DNA from 3 places in the Roseburia intestinalis L1-82 genome. Region 2 is predicted to be linked to each of the others. Evidence: riboswitches for the same ligand, from Rfam matches in the RefSeq annotation. Region 2 holds a riboswitch; each other region holds the start of a gene.
The links. A riboswitch is a leader RNA that binds a small molecule or an ion and turns the genes downstream of it on or off. The one in region 2 is predicted to bind thiamine pyrophosphate.
Positions count from the first base shown of each region.

Region 1: another riboswitch for thiamine pyrophosphate. It lies ahead of thiC (phosphomethylpyrimidine synthase ThiC); the one in region 2 lies ahead of thiT (energy-coupled thiamine transporter ThiT).
Region 3: another riboswitch for thiamine pyrophosphate. It lies ahead of thiD (bifunctional hydroxymethylpyrimidine kinase/phosphomethylpyrimidine kinase); the one in region 2 lies ahead of thiT (energy-coupled thiamine transporter ThiT).

Region 1 covers NZ_LR027880.1:3,326,928-3,330,208, forward strand. Annotated here, with positions in the region: gene RIL182_RS15675 (PIN domain-containing protein) at 1-110, opposite strand, end outside; gene thiC (phosphomethylpyrimidine synthase ThiC) at 176-1,480, opposite strand; TPP riboswitch at 1,582-1,705, opposite strand; gene RIL182_RS15685 (sigma-70 family RNA polymerase sigma factor) at 1,987-2,613, opposite strand; gene rlmB (23S rRNA (guanosine(2251)-2'-O)-methyltransferase RlmB) at 2,751-3,281, opposite strand, start outside.
Region 2 covers NZ_LR027880.1:284,281-287,561, forward strand. Annotated here, with positions in the region: gene RIL182_RS01305 (transglycosylase domain-containing protein) at 1-182, shown strand, start outside; gene RIL182_RS01310 (ROK family glucokinase) at 378-1,316, shown strand; gene thiT (energy-coupled thiamine transporter ThiT) at 1,403-2,086, opposite strand; TPP riboswitch at 2,556-2,676, opposite strand; gene RIL182_RS01320 (ABC transporter substrate-binding protein) at 2,829-3,281, shown strand, end outside.
Region 3 covers NZ_LR027880.1:1,698,034-1,701,314, forward strand. Annotated here, with positions in the region: gene RIL182_RS07910 (sensor histidine kinase) at 1-991, shown strand, start outside; gene RIL182_RS07915 (hypothetical protein) at 988-1,248, shown strand; TPP riboswitch at 1,372-1,478, shown strand; gene thiD (bifunctional hydroxymethylpyrimidine kinase/phosphomethylpyrimidine kinase) at 1,644-2,444, shown strand; gene cytX (putative hydroxymethylpyrimidine transporter CytX) at 2,441-3,281, shown strand, end outside.

The sequences.
Region 1 (3,281 bases), 1.5 Mb from region 2:
CTTTTCTGCGTATAAAATACGATCACTTCCTCATCGGGCTGTGATGCTACCAGTAACGGCACCCATATATCGCCTACATTCTCACTGTCAACCAAATATATTCTTTTCATCTGATCACCGGCTGATTGAAACAGTTTTATTATAACATAAGACGGAATGAAGCCTCCACTCTTTTTTACAAAATATCAATATATTCTCCTGCAAGCGCTTTGTTCATACTGCGCACTGCACAGAATTTTCCACACATGGAACAGGTGTCCTCATGCTCCGGTTTTCTACTGTTCCAGATTGCTTTTGCGGTTTCCGGATCAATCGCACATTCCCACTGCGCATCCCAGTCTAAGACGCGTCTTGCGTCTGCCATCTTATCATCGATCTCTCTCGCACCACGGACTCCTTTTGCGATGTCTGCAGCGTGTGCCGCGATCTTTGATGCAATGATTCCCTGTTTTACATCCTCCACATTTGGAAGTGCCAAGTGTTCTGCCGGTGTGACATAGCATAAAAATGCTGCTCCGTTTTGTGCTGCAATCGCCCCGCCGATTGCGGATGTGATATGGTCATATCCCGGTGCGATATCAGTGACAAGTGGTCCTAACACATAAAATGGTGCTCCCATGCAGATGCTTTGCTGGATCTTCATATTTGCTGCGATCTGATCCATCGGCATATGTCCCGGTCCTTCTACCATGACCTGTACATCTTTCTCCCATGCGCGTTTTGTCAGCTCTCCAAGTCTTACTAACTCTTCGATCTGACAGACATCGGATGCATCTGCGAGACATCCCGGACGGCAGGCATCTCCAAGTGAAATGGTAACATCATGCTCACGGCAGATTTCAAGGATCTCATCATAATATTCATAAAACGGATTTTCCTCCCCCGTCATGCACATCCATGCAAATACAAGGGAACCGCCGCGGGAAACGATGTTCATTTTACGTTTATGTTTCCGGATCTGCTCGATTGTCTTTCTTGTAATTCCGCAGTGCAGTGTCACAAAATCCACACCATCTTCCGCATGCAGACGCACCACATCAATAAAATCTTTTGCGGTCAGTGTCGCAAGATCTCTCTGGTAATGGATCACAGAATCATAGATCGGCACGGTACCGATCATTGCCGGACATTCTGCAGTCAGTTTTCTGCGGAACGGAATCGTATTGCCGTGGGAAGATAAATCCATGATGGCATGTGCACCCATGCTGACAGCCGCCATCACTTTCTCCATCTCCACATCATAATCCTTGCAGTCTCTCGACACACCGAGATTGACATTGATCTTCGTGCGTAACATTGATCCTACACCTTCCGGATCAATGCAGGTGTGATGCTTGTTGGCGCAGATTGCTACTTTTCCCTCTGCTACAAGCGGCATCAGCTCTTCTACGGTCATGCGCTCTTTTTTCGCTACAATTTCTAATTCTTTGGTCACGATGCCTCTGCGTGCGGCATCCATCTGTGTGGTATACTGTTCCATACGTTTTTCTCCTTTTTCGCATGGGGGACTGCTTGAACCACTGTCTGGCAAACGAATTCTCCACGTCAAAAAATCTCCTGCCGCAAGCGCGACAGGAGATAGCATCTTCCCAATACGCTCCCTACGACAGTATTAACTGACAGGTTCAAAGAGTCAGGTTTTAACCTTCTCAACTGCAATCCCTCCGGGCATTCTCCCGGACATGCAGTCCCTCTGCGTTGTTTTCTATTAAGTTTTATCGACTTGTTCAGTCTAGCCTAATCTGTGACGGTTGTCAATATTTGTACAACAAAAAAGACAGCCACTGCTGTCTTTTTTAGGAGAAGGTATTTTTACTATGGGGTATAGCAAAAACTATATATAATGTATTGGGGGGTTTTTACAGTGATTATAATAGCATGATTTTCTCAATAAGTGTTCACAAATGTTACAATTTTCTCATTTATTTTTTATGCAATATGCACAGGTATTTTTCGTGACTATCTACAAAAAAGAAGGCGAATCTTCTACATCTTCCCTATTTCAGGATTCGTCTCCCGAATTTTTGCTTTAATACGGGAGAGCGCATTATCAATAGATTTTGGTGATTTTCCCATTTTTTCTGCAATCTGCTGATAATGAAATCCCGCAAGATACTGGTCTAATACTTCCCGTTCCATCTTACTTAAATGCGTCCTGAGCTTCTCCCAGAACTGTGCCACATTTTCCTGATCGATCATCATCTGCTCCGGATTTCCGATTCCGTCCATGGTCAGCGTTTCCGCCAGAGGATATCCGTTTTCACTGTTTTCTGAGTAGAAAGAAACATAGGAATTGAGCGGCGCATGTTTTTTCCGGTTCGACGCCTCAACTGCCTTGTATAACTGTCTCGTAATACACAATTCTGCGAAATGAAAAAAAGATGTTTCTTTCGTATCATCGTAATCTCTGATTGCCTTAAACAGACCGATCATTCCCTCCTGGATCAGATCATCCGTCTCACCGCCAATCAGAAATACTGCATTTGCCTTTTTGCGGACCAGCGGTTTATATTTATCTAAAATGTAATCCATGATCTTTCCGTCCGGATCACCGCTGTTTTTTAATGCCGCAATCAGCTGTTCGTCTGTCAAATCCCGATATGACTCTAACATGTTCCTCCCAAGACTCCTGATACAATATCTACCACGGCGTTTTTTTCTACCGTTGCGGTGTTCTCTACCACCTGCGACGTCTTTTATTGCTGCTGTGTTTTTTACCGCTGCGGTGTCTTCTACCGCTGCGGTGTCTTCTACCGCATGCGTTGCCGCACAATCTCATAGGCAAGCACACCTGCTGCCACCGATGCGTTCAGGGAATCGATATCCCCTTTCATCGGAATGGATGCCACAAAATCACAGTTCTCGCGCACCAGTCTGCCAACACCCTCGCCTTCACTGCCGATGACAAGACCGATCGGTCCTTTTAAATCCAGATCATACATGCAGGTTCCATCCATGTCCGCACAGACAAACCACATTCCTTTGTCCTTTAACTCTTTCATTGTTGCAGTCAGATTTGTCACCTTTGCAACCGGTGTATAATTGATTGCTCCGGCGGATGTCTTTGCCACAGTTGCCGTCAGACCGACCGCGCGGCGTTTCGGAATAATGACACCATGCGCACCGGCAAGATTTGCCGTACGGATGATAGCGCCAAGGTTATGCGGATCCTCGATATTATCCAGAATGAATAAAAATGGCGGCTCGCCCTTTTCCTCTGCCAATTTTAGCATATCCTCCACTTCGGCATACTCATATGCTGCAGCAACTGCGATCACTCC
Region 2 (3,281 bases):
ATCAGCAGCAGGACCAACAGCAACAGCAACAACAGCAGGACCAACAACAGCAACAAGATCAACAGCAGGACCAACAACAGCAACAAGATCAGCAGCAGGAGCAGCAACAGCAACAACAGCAGGAACAACAACAGCAACAAGATCAGCAGCAGGACCAACAGCAACAAGACCAACAGCAGTAAGACTAACCGCAGCAATAACAACAAGGCGAACGACAGCAGTGAGCAGCAGAACACAGAAACAACAGAGCAGATTTGGAATGCAGAAAGCACTGATGAAGGCTTGACATACAAATTTGGAAACGTTATCATTACCTTAATATGAGCAAAAAAACGCGTGGCAGGTATGTTGCTGCGAAGAATACTGGAGGATCGAAAATGAAAAAGTATGCATTTGGAATTGATGTCGGGGGAACTACCTGTAAGATCGGTTTTTTTGAAACAAACGGCAAGTTGATCGATAAATGGGAGATCAAGACCAACACGGAAAATAACGGAGCAGCAATCCTGTCTGATATCGCACAGGCAGTTGATAATAAACTGGCACAGGAAGGCATCAGCAAAGATGATGTACAGGGTGTTGGAATCGGTGTTCCAGGTCCAGTTAAGAGCAACGGTGTTGTAAACCGCTGTGTAAACTTAGGCTGGGGAATCGTGAATGTAGAGGAAGAACTCGGAAATCTGACAGGTCTTAAGGTCAAAGCAGGAAATGATGCCAACGTTGCAGCTCTCGGAGAGATGTGGCAGGGGGCAGCAAAAGGCTGTAAAGACGTTATCATGGTAACACTTGGAACCGGTGTCGGCGGCGGTATCATCGTAGATGGAAAGGTCGTTGCAGGATTTAACGGAGCAGGCGGTGAGATCGGACATATTACCGTAAATCATGATGAGATCGAGGCATGTAACTGTGGACAGTACGGATGCTTAGAGCAGTACACTTCCGCAACCGGTATCGTTCGTGTGGCAAAGAGAAAACTTGCTAAGACCAACGATGAGACAAGCCTTAGAAACTTCCCGGAACTGACCGCAAAAGATGTGTTTGATGAGGCAAAGAGCGGAGATGCAGTGGCACTTGGTTTAGTGGATGAAGTCTGCGGAATCTTAGGATCTACCTTATCTAATATTGCATGTGTGGTTGACCCGGAAGTTGTTGTCATCGGTGGTGGTGTTTCCAAAGCAGGAAGTATCCTGATCGAGAGCATCCAGAAGCATTTTGTGGAGACATCCTTCCATGCCTGCCGCAACACAAAGTTTGTGCCTGCAGGACTTGGAAATGATGCCGGAATGTATGGATGCGTACAGATGCTGTTGGATTAATACATAAAAGAACTAAAAAAACTAAAAAAACTAAAAAAACAGTCGTACCGCTTTGAAATAAAAACGGTATGGCTGTTTTTTTGATTTTATGCTTCTACTGCATTCTGTTTTACGTGTGCCAGTGCTTTGGCAACCGGCGGTATGCTGATAATGATCAGTGTAATGACTGCTTCCGGTACCAGATAGGAGGCCTGATATCCTAAAGAATAAAGGATCGGGTTCATGCCTTCCGGTGCATAGGATGCGAAAAATACAATGCCAGAGATCGTGGAAAAGATGAAACGTCCGAAAACGCCGATTACATATCCAATCTGAAGTCCCCATTTTTTCTTATTGAAAAATCCGGCAAGACCGAGTGCACCGAATGCGAGCGGATAGTCAAGCAGCATCTGTGGGATCGTGTAGAAAATCGGTTCTGTTACAAACTGAACCAGACCATATGCAACAGCTGTCATGATGCCGACATAAGGGCCATACCAGTATGCGATTAAAACAATAAAAAGCATGGAAAGTAATGTGACGGAACCACCCATCGGCATCTCAAACAATTTGATCATGGAACATACCACGGCAAGTGCGATGGCAACTGCAGAGTAGACGAGCTGTTTGGTGGTCAGTGCTGCCTTGCGGCTTGCATTCTTCTGACGCACAAAAGCTGCTACGATGAGCAGTAATGCGATGATAACGACGACGATCACGATTCCCGTGATCGTAAGATGTACGGAGCCGTCTCCCCAGGCTCCTTCCGGTGTAGCAAAAAAGTTATTCATAAATCCTCCTTGTTTTCCGAAGGAAAATGCGACTGCCATTGCAGGAGCAGAGGATTTTCCTCCTTGTTTTCCTGATTTGATTCTGGTATCAAAAGGTGGTTTTCAATTTTTGACTGTCAAGTTGCACAAAGTCGGATCTATTTTGTTCCGCTGTCCGAAAATAAGAAAAACTAAGTATGCCTGATTTAGATTTTCCAGGAGTGACGTGTACGTCTTAAACGTCCCGTCCATGGGACGTTAAGACTTTTGCTGCCATCCATGGCAGCAAAACACTATGCATTAACAGGCATACTAAGATTTTCTAATTTTCTCCCAAAGTCACAAAACGAGTCCCAACTTTGTGCAATTTGACAATCGCTAAGTTGTGAGCCACCTTTTGACACCAGAATCCTAATTCATGATAATAGAATGTTCGCGGAGCGTACATTTTATTGTCTACAAACACGGGGGATTGTTTCTTACCAGAATAAAGTAAAAGAAAACGCTTCCTTACGCCGGTATTATCCGGGTCAAGTAATAAGGGTCGATGAAATCATCTCTCAGCACGTTGTCAATACCATATGGTATAAACAGCACCCCTAGCATTTGTATGGAACGTTTCCCACTATAGCAATTAATGACGAAAAAGTCAAATTTATGCCTTGAAATTTTAATCCCTCTGCGAGACCTGTATAGTTGACAAAAAAAGCAACAAAAAATATAATGTCAAAAATGTAGAAACAACTTACGGAGGATGAAAAACATGAAAAAAATTTATCAGAAACTGGCACTGACAGGCGTGCTTGCAGCGCTGCTTCTTTCTGCAGGCTGCGGGGGAGCAAAGGAGACTTCTGCAGATGAAACAGCAGGGAATGTGCCGGCTGTGGCTGAGCAGAAAACGGACAGTAAAGCAGATATGGAACTGTCTGAGACACTGGAAGTAGACGCTGGATCATCAGAAGCCGGGACTGAGACATTGGAAACAAATACCGAAACACAGACACAGGGTTATACTTTTACCGATGATCTCGGACGTGAGGTGACAGTGAAATCTGCTGATCGTGTGGCAACGCTGATCGGAAGTTTTACGGATGTATGGATGTTAGCAGGCGGAAATGTTGTTGCAGCAGCAAATGATTCCTGGGAGAGCCTTGGTTTAGACCTTGATGAGAGCGTGGTAAATCTTGGCAGCATTTTGGAGCCGGATGTCGAGCAG
Region 3 (3,281 bases), 1.4 Mb from region 2:
GGATACGGATGAAATATATATCAGCATTCCAGATGATAAGTGGGATGAGTTTGCCAATGATTTTTCTATCCAGGCATATAATAATAAGGAAGATTACAAAAAAAACAGTCTGCTGATATCAGCCATATTGGCTCTTATTGGCGGGGTAGTTACATATTTTATAAGTGGGCATGCACTCAGACCAATCCGTGAATTTTCTGATAAAATTGAAGAAGTACAGGCGCAAAATCTGGCAGCTTCACGAATAGAAGAAAATAAAGTTAAAGAATTGAACCAGCTTAGCGTTTCGTATAATAAGATGCTTGAACGTCTCTCGGACGCATTTGAGATACAGAGGCAATTTACCGCAAATGCAGCACATGAACTGCGGACGCCATTATCTTTGATGCAGGTACAGCTTGATCTTTATAATTCTACACGGCATCCGGATAATGATGCTGATACATTGCAGACAATAAAGATGGTTACCGAGCAGAATGGAAGACTCAGTAAAATGGTAAAAACGCTCCTTGATATGAGTGAACTCCAGACTGTGGGACGGGATGATGAAATTATGGTTGACGCGCTTGTTGATGAAGTGTTAGCAGATCTGGATCCCCTTGCACAGGAAAAAAACATAAAACTTACTGGAAAATGTAAAAATATAACGATGGTTGGAAGTGACATTCTTATTTACAGGCTGGTATACAATCTTGTTGAGAATGCCATAAAATATAATCATTCGGGCGGACAGGTTACAGTAACTGCATACCGGAAGGAAAAACATGTTTATCTGTCCGTGGAGGATACGGGAAACGGAATCCCTGAGGAACTCAGGGAACGCGTGTTTGAACCATTCTTTCGTGTGGATAAATCCAGAAGCCGGGAACTTGGCGGTGTAGGACTTGGACTTGCGCTTGTCCGTGAAATCGTGAGAGTGCATGATGGCAGTATTGCAGTCAGATCAAATCCGTCTGGAGGAACGGTTTTTGATGTAATATTACCACTGTGATCGATCATAATCTATTAGTTACATCTGGTTATCTTGTGCCTGGGGTATTTCATTCTTTTCTATTGAACTATAAGGCAGATTATTTTCAGAAAATAATTGTTTATTTATCCCAGGATTTTCAGATTTTTGATGGGACGATCAGAGAAAATATTTTATTTGACAGAAATGTCCCGGACGATGAGATCATGATGGCACTGGAAAAGGAGAATCTTTCCTGCCTGGTTCGTGATTCTGCCAGGGGACTTTTGTGGAACTGATGAAATCAGATCCGTATTTTACGGAACTTTATATGTCACAGGATAAAAAACTTGCATTTTGAGAACAGGCGTGTATAATAAAGCTGTTATAAAAAAAACAGATCATCACAAAAGTGATGTCGAAAACAAAAAATGGGGTGCTCGCACAGGCGGGCTGAGAGTAAGCGGACGCTTTAACCCGGAACCTGATTTGGATAATGCCAACGTAGGGAGATAATGAATCACAAGTGGTTTTTGTGCAGGAATCTTTGGTTGGGTTCCTGCACTTTTTGTTTTTGGTCGATTGCGCCGATAAGGCTGCATGAAGATAAATGATATATTACAGCGGCAGATTGGGGGCACCACCTTAGGTCGCTATACAAAATTAATGCAATATGGAAAGGAAAGATAATTTTATGTACACAGCATTAACAATCGCTGGAAGTGATTCTAGTGGAGGCGCCGGCATCCAGGCAGATATTAAGACAATGACCGCAAACCGCGTATACGCGATGAGTGCGATCACGGCTCTGACTGCCCAGAATACGACCGGCGTAACAGATATTATGGAGGTAACTCCGAAATTTTTGGCAGAGCAGCTGGATAGTATTTTTACGGATATTCATCCGGATGCGATCAAAACCGGAATGGTCTCGTCGAGTGAATTGATCGAGACAATTGCGGAAAAACTGACAGAGTATCATGCAAAAAATATTGTGGTGGATCCTGTCATGGTGGCAACCAGCGGGGCAAGACTGATCAGCGGGGACGCCATCAGCACATTGAAAAGTAAATTATTGCCTCTTGCAACTGTTATTACTCCGAATATCCCGGAAGCAGAAGTGCTTTCCGAAATGGAGATCAAAACAGAAGCAGATATGGAAAAAGCAGCAGAAGTCATTTGTAACACTTTAGGCTGTGCGGTTTTATTGAAGGGTGGACATCAGTTAAATGATGCCAACGACCTTCTTTTCCAGAAAGGAAAAGAGCCGGTGTGGTTTCATGGAAAGAGAATTGACAATCCAAATACCCATGGAACAGGCTGCACGCTTTCTTCCGCAATCGCATCGAATCTTGCAAAAGGAAGGGATTTAGAAACTTCCGTCAGGTATGCGAAAAATTATATTTCCGGCGCACTTGCCGCCATGCTTGACCTTGGAAAAGGAAGCGGACCTATGAACCATGCATTTGCGATCGAAGGAGAGTACGAAGGATGAATGAAAAGAGAACTTCCGTTTTTTCAAACGGATTAATCTGGTTTGGTGCGGGCGTATCTTTAGCCGAAATACTGACAGGTACATACTTTGCACCGCTTGGCTTTGGAAAAGCAATGGCAGCGATTCTGCTCGGTCATCTGATCGGCGGACTTATGATGTTTGCGGCAGGAATGATCGGAGCGAAAGAGCGCAAAAGTGCCATGGAAACTGTAAAAATGAGCTTTGGCGAGAAGGGAAGCCTTCTTTTTGCCGTATTAAATGTATTACAGCTTGTTGGATGGACTGCGATCATGATCTATGATGGCGCACTTGCGGCAGACGGCGTTTTACATACCGGAAACTGGGTGTGGGCAGTCATCATTGGTGCTTTGATCATTGTGTGGATTTTCATTGGACTGACCAATCTTGGCAAATTAAATACGGTTGCCATGACAGCACTTTTTATTTTATCACTGGTACTTTTTAAAGTGATCTTCTTTGGCAGCGGCAGCATGACGCCGATCGTGGATGACGGAAGTTTGACATTCGGAGCTGCCGTAGAGCTTGCGGTGGCAATGCCGCTTTCCTGGCTGCCGCTGATCAGTGATTATACAAGAGAAGCAGAAAAACCGTTTGCAGCAACACTCGCAAGTGTGATTGTCTACAGTCTGGTCAGCATTTTTATGTACATGATCGGTATGGGAGCGGCTATTTTTACCGGTGAATATGACATTGCGCAGATTATGTTAAAAACCGGTTTCGGCGTTGTCGGACTTCTCATTATTGTATTTTCCACGGTTACAACAACCTTCCTGGATGCCTATTCCGCAGGAGTTTCTAGTGTTTCCATTTCCTCAA